Regions from separate parts of the Intrasporangium calvum DSM 43043 genome, predicted to be linked through region 2. Evidence: predicted binding sites of a transcription regulator. Region 2 holds the regulator's gene; the other holds the start of a gene.
The links. Region 2 encodes LexA, which represses DNA repair genes until DNA is damaged. Its sites were predicted from a motif close to TCGAACANNTGTTCGA; they were not measured.
Positions count from the first base shown of each region.

Region 1: a site for LexA is predicted at 2,943-2,958, ahead of ruvC (crossover junction endodeoxyribonuclease RuvC). Genes of this name have one in related genera too.

Region 1 covers NC_014830.1:2,088,361-2,093,366, forward strand. Annotated here, with positions in the region: gene secD (protein translocase subunit SecD) at 1-92, opposite strand, end outside; gene yajC (preprotein translocase subunit YajC) at 102-425, opposite strand; gene ruvB (Holliday junction branch migration DNA helicase RuvB) at 635-1,738, opposite strand; gene ruvA (Holliday junction branch migration protein RuvA) at 1,735-2,340, opposite strand; gene ruvC (crossover junction endodeoxyribonuclease RuvC) at 2,337-2,915, opposite strand; gene INTCA_RS09410 (YebC/PmpR family DNA-binding transcriptional regulator) at 3,080-3,850, opposite strand; gene pdxT (pyridoxal 5'-phosphate synthase glutaminase subunit PdxT) at 3,897-4,496, opposite strand; gene INTCA_RS19980 (hypothetical protein) at 4,668-4,940, shown strand; gene INTCA_RS19985 (kynureninase/PvdN C-terminal domain-containing protein) at 4,974-5,006, shown strand, end outside.
Region 2 covers NC_014830.1:1,600,320-1,605,325, forward strand. Annotated here, with positions in the region: AL1L pseudoknot at 1-26, opposite strand, end outside; one part of gene INTCA_RS07260 (IS3 family transposase) at 1-16, opposite strand, end outside; one part of gene INTCA_RS07260 (IS3 family transposase) at 16-313, opposite strand; gene INTCA_RS19835 (hypothetical protein) at 388-561, shown strand; gene INTCA_RS07270 (hypothetical protein) at 664-1,755, opposite strand; gene lexA (transcriptional repressor LexA) at 1,879-2,622, opposite strand; gene INTCA_RS07280 (LysM peptidoglycan-binding domain-containing protein) at 2,839-3,207, shown strand; gene INTCA_RS07285 (hypothetical protein) at 3,494-3,793, shown strand; gene INTCA_RS07290 (alpha/beta hydrolase) at 3,790-5,006, shown strand, end outside.

The DNA of each region.
Region 1 (5,006 bases), 490 kb from region 2:
CCCCCGGCCAGCACGGCGAGGCCGACGGTCAGGGCGAGCAGGACAGCGAGGCTCCGCAGAGCTGCCTTCTTCGTCGTGATGCTACGAGCCACGGGTGGGCCTCACTGACCGGGTTCGGAGGAGTCGTCCGACTGCGGCCGGGCGGGTTGCGGGGCGGTCACGTCGGCCTGCTTCATGGCCACCGCCCTGCGGTCGAAGCGCATGATCAGGCCGTCGGCCACCTCGAGGTGGGCGCTGATGTCGTCGAGGTGCCGGATCGTGCCGAAGATGCCCGACGAGGTGACGACCTGGTCACCCACGTTGAGGGAGGAGTTGAACTGGCGCATCTGCTTCGTGCGCCGGTTGGCACTCCAGAACATCCAGCCCAGCAGCAGCAGCGGCAGGGCCAGGATGATCAACGAGTTGGCCCCGTTGCCGTTATCCATATCAGGCTCAATCCTTCGACTTCTCGTTCCGGGCAGCACGCGGCCCAGCATGGGGTGGGCTCCACGTCAACGTCCGGAGGCACTTGATGGTGCCACGGCGACGGCGGAGGCGCCCGCAGGAGTCTACGTCCGGCGTGCGGGTTTGTCAGACCGAGATGAGGCCGTATGCCGTTGGGCTCGGTCACGTTTTGGCCGCGGTCGCGCCGTGGTCACGTCTCGAACCGTCCGTTTGTCCCCTCCTCGAGCGGCAGGGTGGCCCCCCACAGTCCCTGCGCGTCGAGCGGTGCGGTCAGCCCGAGGTGCTGCCAGGCCAGCGCGGACGCGGCCCGCCCGCGCGGGGTGCGCACCATGAAGCCCTCCCTGACGAGGAACGGCTCGGCGACGGTCTCGACCGTGTCGGGCTCCTCCCCCACGGCGACGGCCAGCGTGGACAGCCCCACCGGACCGCCGCCGAAACGTCGGCAGAGCGCGTCGAGGACGGCGCGGTCGAGCCGGTCGAGGCCTCGCTCGTCGACGTCGAAGAGCTCGAGTGCCTGGCGGGCGGCAGCCTGCGTGACCCGGTCCTCGCCGTGGACCTGCGCCCAGTCGCGCACCCGGCGGAGGAGCCGGTTCGCGATCCGGGGCGTTCCCCGCGAGCGCACGGAGATCTCGACGATGCCGTCCTCGTCCGCGTCGAGGCCGAGGAGGCGGGCGGAGCGGTGCAGGATCGTCACGAGGTCGCTCGGGTCGTAGAAGTCGAGGTGGCCGGTGAACCCGAAGCGGTCGCGCAGCGGGGCCGGCAGCAGCCCGGCCCGGGTCGTGGCGCCGACGACGGTGAAGGGCGGCAGCTCGAGCGGGATGGCCGTCGCGCCCGGGCCCTTGCCGATGATGACGTCGACGCGGAAGTCCTCCATCGCGAGGTAGAGCATCTCCTCCGCGGCGCGCGACATCCGGTGGATCTCGTCGAGGAAGAGGACCTCCCCCTCCGCGAGCGAGGAGAGGACGGAGGCGAGGTCGCCAGCGTGCTGGATCGCGGGCCCGGACGTGATCCGGATGGGCTGCTCCAGCTCGCTGGCCACGATCATCGCGAGGGTGGTCTTGCCGAGGCCCGGCGGGCCGGAGAGCAGCACGTGGTCCGGTGGCGTGCCGCGTCCCTTCGCCGCCCGAAGGACGAGCCCGAGCTGGTCGCGGACCCGGGTCTGCCCGGGAAAGTCGTCGAGTCGCCGCGGCCGGAGGGCTGCTTCGACCTGCCGGTCGTCGGGATCGCTGCGGGCGTCGACGATCCGGGCGGTCGCCTCGTAGGACTGGTCCCAGCCCTGCTCGTCGACGGTCATCGGCCCAGCTCGCGCAGCGCCGCCCGCAGCATCGCGGAGACGCTGGCCCCGTCGGCGGCCTGGGGGGCGACCCGGTCGAGGGCGTCGTCGGCCTGCCGCACCGTCCAGCCGAGGCCGACCAGGGCCTCGCGGACCTGCTCGCGCCACGGCTCGCCGTCCATGCGCTGGTGCCCGATGCTCGCGCCGTCGCTCGACCCGGCGAGCGCGCCGAGCTTGTCGCGCAGCTCGAGGACGAGCCGCTCGGCGCCCTTCTTGCCGATCCCCGGCACCTTGGTCAGGGCCGCGATGTCGCCCGAGCCCAGGGCCCGGCGCACGGACGTGGGGTCGTGCACTGCGAGCACCGCCAGGGCCAGGCGGGGCCCGACCCCGGAGACCGTCTGCACCGTCTCGAAGACGTGCTTCTCCTCCTCCGTCGCGAACCCGTAGAGCGTCAGGGAGTCCTCCCGCACCACGAGCGTCGTGGCGAGGTCGGCGGGCTGGCCGATCCGCAGCGCGGCGGCGGTGGCCGGTGTCGTGTGGACGAGCATGCCCACCCCACCCACGGCCACGACGACCGAGTCGAGGCCTGCCTTGAGGACGGTTCCGGACAGCGAGGCGATCATCTGCGGGGCGCTCCAGCGGTGGGGACGGGGTTGGGTCGGGTCGCCGTGCGGGCGGCGAGGGTCGTGGCGTGTGCCTCCGCGGCCGCGGCGAGGCGGTTCTGGGTGCCGCCGCGCCACACGTGGCAGATCGCCAGCGCGAGCGCGTCGGCGGCGTCGGCGGGGCGCGGCGCGTGGTCGAGCCCGAGCAGCCGGGTGACCATCGTCGTCACCTGGCGCTTGTCGGCCCGTCCGCTGCCGCTGACCGCTGCCTTGACCTCGGTCGGGGTGTGCAGCGTCACGGGGAGGCCGCGACGCTCGGCCAGCATCATGACGATGCCCGTGCACTGGGCTGTGCCCAGCACGGTCGAGAGGTTGGTGTCGGCGAAGACCCGCTCGATGGCGACGGCCTCGGGTCGGGTCCGCTCGAACCACTCGCGCAGCTCTTCCTCGAGGGCGACGAGCCGCTTCGGCGTGGCGTCGGTCGACGGAGTCCGGATGACGCCGACCTCGACGAGCGAGAGCCGGCGACCGGGCAGGCCGTCGATGACACCGACGCCGCACCGGGTGAGGCCCGGGTCCACCGCGAGGACGCGCACGACCCACCTCCAGACTTGATCAGCTGACCGAACACGTGTTCGGCTCCACCGTAACGGCACCCTCCCCCGGAGCGACGGAAGGCACGCCGCGCGCGGCGTGCCTTCGGCGCGGACCGAACCCAGCGGCATACGGCAGCACCGCCGCCCCGTGGCTCGGTCGGCCGTCACTCCTCGCTGTCGAGCTGCTCGAGGACGTCGTCGGGGATGTCGCCGTTGGCGTAGACGTTCTGGACGTCGTCGCTGTCCTCGAGGGCGTCGATGCAGCGGATCATCTTCTTCGCGCCGTCGAGGTCCAGCGGAACCTGGAGGTTGGGCACGAACGACGCCTCCGCCGAGTCGTAGTCGATCCCCGCCTGCTGCAGCGCGGTGCGCACCGCGACGAAGTCACTCGCCTCGGAGACGATCTCCCACGTCTCGCCGTTGTCGTTGACCTCCTCGGCGCCCGCGTCGAGGACGACCTCGAGGATCTGCTCCTCTGACAACTCGCCCGAGGTCGTGGCTTTGAGGACGATGACGACGCCCTTGCGGCTGAAGACGTAGGCGACCGAGCCGGGGTCGGCGAGCTGGCCGCCGTTGCGGGTCAAGGCGGTCCGGACCTCGGCCGCCGCTCGGTTTCGGTTGTCGGTGAGGCACTCGATCAGCAGGGCGACCCCGTTGGGGGCATAGCCCTCGTACATGATCGTCTGGTAGTCCGACCCGCCGGCCTCGGCGCCCGAGCCGCGCTTGAGGGCGCGGTCGATGTTGTCGTTGGGGACCGAGGTCTTCTTCGCCTTCTGGATCGCGTCGTAGAGCGTCGGGTTGCCTGCCGGGTCACCACCGCCCTGCCGCGCCGCCACCTCGATGTTCTTGATGAGCTTGGCGAAGAGCTTGCCGCGCTTGGCGTCCTTGGCCGCCTTCTGGTGCTTCGTGGTGGCCCATTTGGAGTGGCCGCTCATGCAGTTCCCTCGCGTTCCGTTTCTGATGCGTTCGCCCGCTGGCCGGTCAGCGGCACTGCTCGACGATCCTGACGAACTCGGCATGGATCCGGCGATCGTCACCGACTTCCGGGTGGAAGGAGGTCGCCATGAGGTTTCCCTGCCGAACCGCGACGATCCTACCGGCGGCGGCTCCGTGGCTCACGCGCGCAAGGACCTCGACCCCGTCGCCGACCGCCTCGACCCAAGGGGCGCGGATGAATACGGCGTGCACCGTCCCCGCGAGGCCCACGTAGTCGAGGTCGGTCTCGAAGGAGTCGACCTGCCGGCCGAAGGCGTTGCGCCGCACCGTCATGTCGATCCCGCCGAGCGTCTCCTGGTCGGGGCGCGCGTCGGCGATCCGGTCGGCGAGCATGATCATCCCGGCACACGACCCGTAGACCGGCATGCCGTTCGCGATCCGCTTCCGGAGGGGCTCCTGCAGCTCGAAGGCCCGGACGAGCTTGTCCATCACCGTCGACTCCCCGCCGGGGATGACGAGCGCGTCGACCGCGTCGACCTCGTGCGGCCGCCGGACCGTGACCGCAGCGACGCCGAGGTCGGTGAGGGCCGCGACGTGCTCGCGCACGTCGCCCTGGACGGCGAGGACGCCGATGGTGACTGTCACAAACCCCAGATCGTATGCCGCTGGGCTGGCTCAGCGTGAATCCGCGGTCCGAGCCCCCTGCGGCCCGAGGTACGTTCTGCGCATGCTCGACGCCGACGGCTTCCTCGACGACCTCCTCTCCCGCGCGGCCGACCTCGACGCCCACGCGCCACTGACCGGATCGGGCGCCTGGTGGGGGCAGCGGCGGGCCAGGTGGTCGTCACCGACGCGACCACGGTCAACCTGTTCAAGGCCGTCGTGGGGGCGGCGCGCCTGCGCCCGGGACGCACGGTCGTCCTGACCGACCCCGCGTCCTTCCCGACGGACCTCTACATCGCCGGGGCCGCCGCGCGGGTCGAAGGGCTTGACGTCCGCCGGGTGGCCCCGCCCGAGGCACCCCGGGCGATCGCCGAGCTCGGTGCCGCCTTCGACCAGCCACTCACGGGGTGGTTCGGTCACGCCTGACCGTTCGAGATGGCCCGGACCTACACACCTGCCGTGGGGATCGACCGGCTCCGGGTCGGCACTCCC
Region 2 (5,006 bases):
CGAGCTCCGCCTGAGCGAAAAACGCCGAGGCGGTCTTGAGGATGTCGTTCGCGCGCTCGAGCTCGGCGACCCGACGCTTGAGTGCACGCACCTCCTCCGATTCCGCCACTCGAGCCGAGGCCGCCGGGCGGGAACCCGCGGCCCGTTCCTCGGCCTCGACCCAGTTGCGGATCGTGGCCTGGTTGATGTCGAGCAGCGCGCCGACCTGACGACGCGCCTCGACCTTCGCCTCCCCGTGCTGCTCGAGCCGGTCCAGGTACATCCGGACCGCCCGCTCACGGGTCGCCTCGTCGAACTTCTTCGGTGCAGGCATGAGAACAGTCTCCCTTGCTAGATCAACACCCTCCGGGAAACTCAGGACGATTCACCTACCCGCACGGGCAGGTGGTGCACACCTATTTGGAGGCGGGTCAGTTCGCCTCGTTCGTGCAGGTGCGGTTCGGGGCGCAGTTCCGGGTCAACGGGGGGCCGTGGATCGAGGTCCCGGACCAGGTCACGGTGCGCCAGCCGGCCACCACGATCACCGTCAAGCAGGCCCGGTCCGTCCTGGTCAACCAGTGACCCGGCACGAACTGCACACTCGAGCGCTGGTGGCGAAGAACTGCACACTCGACGATTGGGGCTGCCTGTCGCACTGACCTGCCAGGCGGGTCAGTGCGACAGCTAGGGCAGCCGGGGCTCCCTTGCCTGAGTGCCGGGCGGCCGGGGCTCCCGCGCTTGGGTGTCGGGCGCCGAGAACCGCTCGAAGGGAATGATCTCGACGACATCGGCGGCTCCTTCGGCAGCGACCTTGTCCTTACGGGTCGGGTAGTCCCAGAGCTCGGCTGTCTGCAGACCCCAGAAGACCAGGAAACTGAGGATGACCACGACCTCGAGGATGAGGATGACGTAGTTCCCGGTCAGGCCCATCAGGTGAAGGACGACCGTCACGCCGATCAGGGCCACCATGACGGCTGCGACCAGGCTGTACCGGTTGACCCAAGCGCGTGGCCCCTGCTCAGGCTCCCGCCCCCCTGGTGGAGTCGGTGCGGACCGGAGCTCATCGGACTGCTGCTCAGCCCGGCTGAGGCCACGAGCGTTGGCGATCATCACGCCGATGACACCCAGCACCATGGTGATCGCGGCGACCCCGTGGCTCACGTCCTTGAAGGTGTCCGGCCAGAAGAGGAAGAGACCGAGCTCGACAGCGAGGATCACCAGACAGATCCATGATGCGCGCCGTGCCCACTGAGCCACGTGACCGTTGAGCGGCGTGGGAGCCTCGTCGGCGGGCTGCATCGGGAGCTCGAGATCCTTCTGGGTGCTCGTGGCGCGCCGACGGTCCCGGCGGACGAGCAGCCACTTGGCGAGCACGGCCAGCGCCGTGGCGATGAGGAGCGTGGTGATGTTGTTGCGCACGGCAGCGGCGGTGAGATCGAGGTTCTGCACGGGGTACTTGGAGCCGCACCCGGTGTCGACGACGGTCGGGACGAGCGCGACGACGAAGGCCATGAAGCCTGAGAAGTCGAGCAACACGTCCTCGAGCGGGTCGTTGCCCTTGTAGACGATGAGGCACGCCCCGACAGCGAACAGCCCGCCGATGAAGGCACCTCGCGCCGGGGTGTGGTAATACGCGCTGATCGAACCGAGGAGGCACGGCTCGCCGCGGAAGGTCTCCAGCCCCACCGCGATGAGCAGCGTCAGCAGCAGCGGGATCGTCGCCAACCGCAGGTAGCGATACGTGTTCAGCACGGCGGCCTCGTGCGACTGCCTCATGACTGCCCTCCCGAGTGTGCAGGCCTGGTGACGGTCAGAGTCTGGCGTGGCTCGACGTGATACGCACCCCGAGCGGGACCGGGCCGGTGTACGGGACTGAGCTCAGCGGCATACGGACTGGGCTCAGACCCGGCGCAGGACCGCGGTGACCTTCCCGAGAACGGTGGCGTGGTCTCCGTCGATGGGGGAGAACTCGGGGTTGTGCGGCAACAGCCACACGTGGCCGTCCTTGCGCTTGAACGTCTTCACGGTGGCCTCGCTGTCGAGCAGCGCCGCGACGATGTCGCCGTTCTCGGCGGTCGGCTGCTGGCGCACGACGACCCAGTCGCCGTCGCAGATGGCCGCCTCGATCATCGAGTCGCCGACGACCTTCAGAAGGAAGAGGTTGCCCTCGCCGACGATCTGCCTCGGCAGGGGGAAGACGTCCTCGACGACCTCCTCAGCGAGGATCGGCACGCCCGCAGCGATCTGGCCGAGGACCGGGACGTAGGCGGCGGCCGGCCTGGCATCGCCCGAGTCGGTCTCGGTGTCGTACTGGGCGCCGGACCCGGACTCGACGCCGGATGTCCCTCGGCGACGGCCCGAGGATGCCGGACCCGCGTCGGGAGAGACGATCTCGAGCGCGCGCGGCCGGTTGGGGTCGCGCCGCAGGTAGCCCTTCGCGACGAGGGCGTTGAGCTGGTGGGAGACGCTCGAGGGGCTCGACAGCCCGACGGCATCGCCGATCTCCCGCATGCTGGGCGGGTAGCCGCGGCGGTCGACCGAGTTGCGGATCACCTCGAGCACCCGACGCTGACGGACGGTCAGCCGGTCTCCCTTGTCCCGGTCGGGAAGCTCGGTCACGCCCATGGTGATCCCCTTCGTCATGCTCACGCGGCTGCTTGGTGGCGACTCGTCTCAGGCTGTCACAACAGGCACTGTCGGTGGTGACTGGTGTGCTTCCTGTTGTGGATGAAGCCTAGGGGGCTTCGAACACAGTTGCCAAACATTTGTTCGACGTGTCGCTCGACAATCTTCGGGGTGACGTGTTAGAAATTCGTACAGGCGTTCTATCGAACACCCGTTCGCAGTGAGGGAGGCACCATGGCCGCACAGGTTCTCGAATTCCTGGTTCCGGTCGAGCCAGCACCGGTGGCACGGCCGCGACTCGTGCTCGTGCCGCCCGTGACCGAGCCCACCTACCGGCTGACTCGACGGGGTCGGGTGGTCGTCGCCTTCTTCGTCGCACTGCTCGTCGCCGCGCTCGGCCTGGCCCTCGCGGGGCAGCTGGCGTCGGCGTCCGGACAGCCCGAGTCGGTCACCGTCGAGGCCGGGCAGACATTGTCCGAGATCGCCCTCCGAGAGCTTCCGCAGCTGCCGATCGCAGCCGGCGTCGTCGAGCTCCAGCTGGCCAACAACCTCTCCACCTCCTACGTCCATGCTGGGCAGACGCTCGTCATCCCTGAGCTCTGAAACAGCCCTCGGGCCGTATGCCGCTCAGCTGGCTCCTGTTTGCGCGCTGAGTGCTGCTTGGCTCCCCTGATCGGCCGCGTTGGCTCCACCTTCAGCGGCTGGTGCACCGGCGCTTCGACCCCGCCGGGGCACCCGGAGCGCCGCACCCTCGCCGTGACCGGCGTCGGTGCGGCGTTCTCGTGTCTGGCACCGGGTGGCGGGTGGGGGGCGGCCTGTGGACAAGACCTCCGGCGGAATCGGCGCTTTTTCCTAGCCTCGTCGGGATGGGGCTGGGAGGAGTCTGCAGATGAGATTTGAGGTGGAGCCCGACGCGCTCGTGCGCGACTCGGGCAGGTTCGGCGAGGCTGTCCGGGCGTTGGACGGCGTGGACGTCGGGAGTGCCGTGGCACCGGTGGCCCAGGCCTTTCCTGGGGGTCTGACCGCTGCGGCGATCCGGGAGCTCGGCGTGGCGTGGGGTGACCGGCTGCTGCGCGCCCGGCTCGGCCTCGCGAGGGTCGGGATGGACCTCGCGGCAGCGGGGGAGTCCTACGCCGTCGTCGAGCAGGTGGCGCGCCGCGCCGTCAGCGGGTCCGGTGAGCTTCCGTGACCCGGCAGCTCGGCGTCCGGGACATCAGGGCCTTTCGGCCCGCACTGGTCCTCGAGGTGGTCCACCGGCTCGAGATCCAACGGCGACGTGTCATGGGGGCTGCCGACGCGGCTCTGCGTGCCCGGGCCGCGGGACGCGAGTGGCGGGGGCGGGCGGCGACGTCGGCGAGCCAGGCCCAGTCGGGGGCGGTGGCACTGTTGGGTGACGTGTCGGCCCGCATGGGGGTCACGGCGTCGGTGCTTCGCGGTCTCGCGGCGCGGATGGAGGCCTGCCTCGAGCTGGTCCACCGAGCAGAGCGGATCGCACGGGACCGAGGTGCGTGGACGGACGCGGACGGCCTCGTCCAGGTGCCCCACCGCTTCCCCACGGGCGACCCGACGATGGACGCCCATGTGGGGCGGCTGGACGCCCTGATGGTGAACGAGGTCGGGCGCTGCCTCGGCGAGGCGGTTCGGGTCGCTGCGGAGACGGATGTCGAGGTGCAGCGCCGTCTGCGCGGGGCGGTGGCCGATCCGGTGGCGCCGGCGGTCCCCGACGAGCTCGGCGTGGTGCCGCCACCGCCCGAGGGTGGGGTGGGGCGGCCGGATGGCGCGTTCGCCAACGCGGCGTGGTGGCGCAGCCTCACCGTGAGCGAGCGGCGGCGGGCCATCACCCAGCACCCGGACTGGGTCGGCCCCCGGGACGGGATCCCCGCCTGGGACCGCCACCAGGCCAACCTGATCCTGCTTGCCCGCCTCCGCGGGCCGGCGAGGGAGGCGCTCCGACGCGCCGGTTCGATCCCCCAGCGCACCGCGATACCCACCTGGGAGCGCGCGAAGTCGATCGAGGCCATCGACGCACTCCTGGCCAAGCGCGACGGGGTGACGAGGCAGCTGCTCCTCATCGACGTCTCCGGGCTGGTGGTCCGGGCCATCACCACCGTCGGAGACATCGACCGCGCCGGGCACGTCGCGACCTATGTGGGGGGGTTCTCGACGCGACCGGAGCGGGACCTGCGGGACTACGACGACCGGTTCGTCGGGATGCGGCGACTGGCGCTGACCCAGACGCGCGAGGAGGGTGACGACGGCGACGTCGCCATCGCCATCTGGTTGGGCTACCCCGCTCCCCAAGGACGTGACGGGGGATTCTCCAGCCGGTCGGTCCTGCGCGACGACACGGCGCGGGCCTGGGCCGACGACCTGGCCTCGTTCACCAACGGCATCGACGCGAG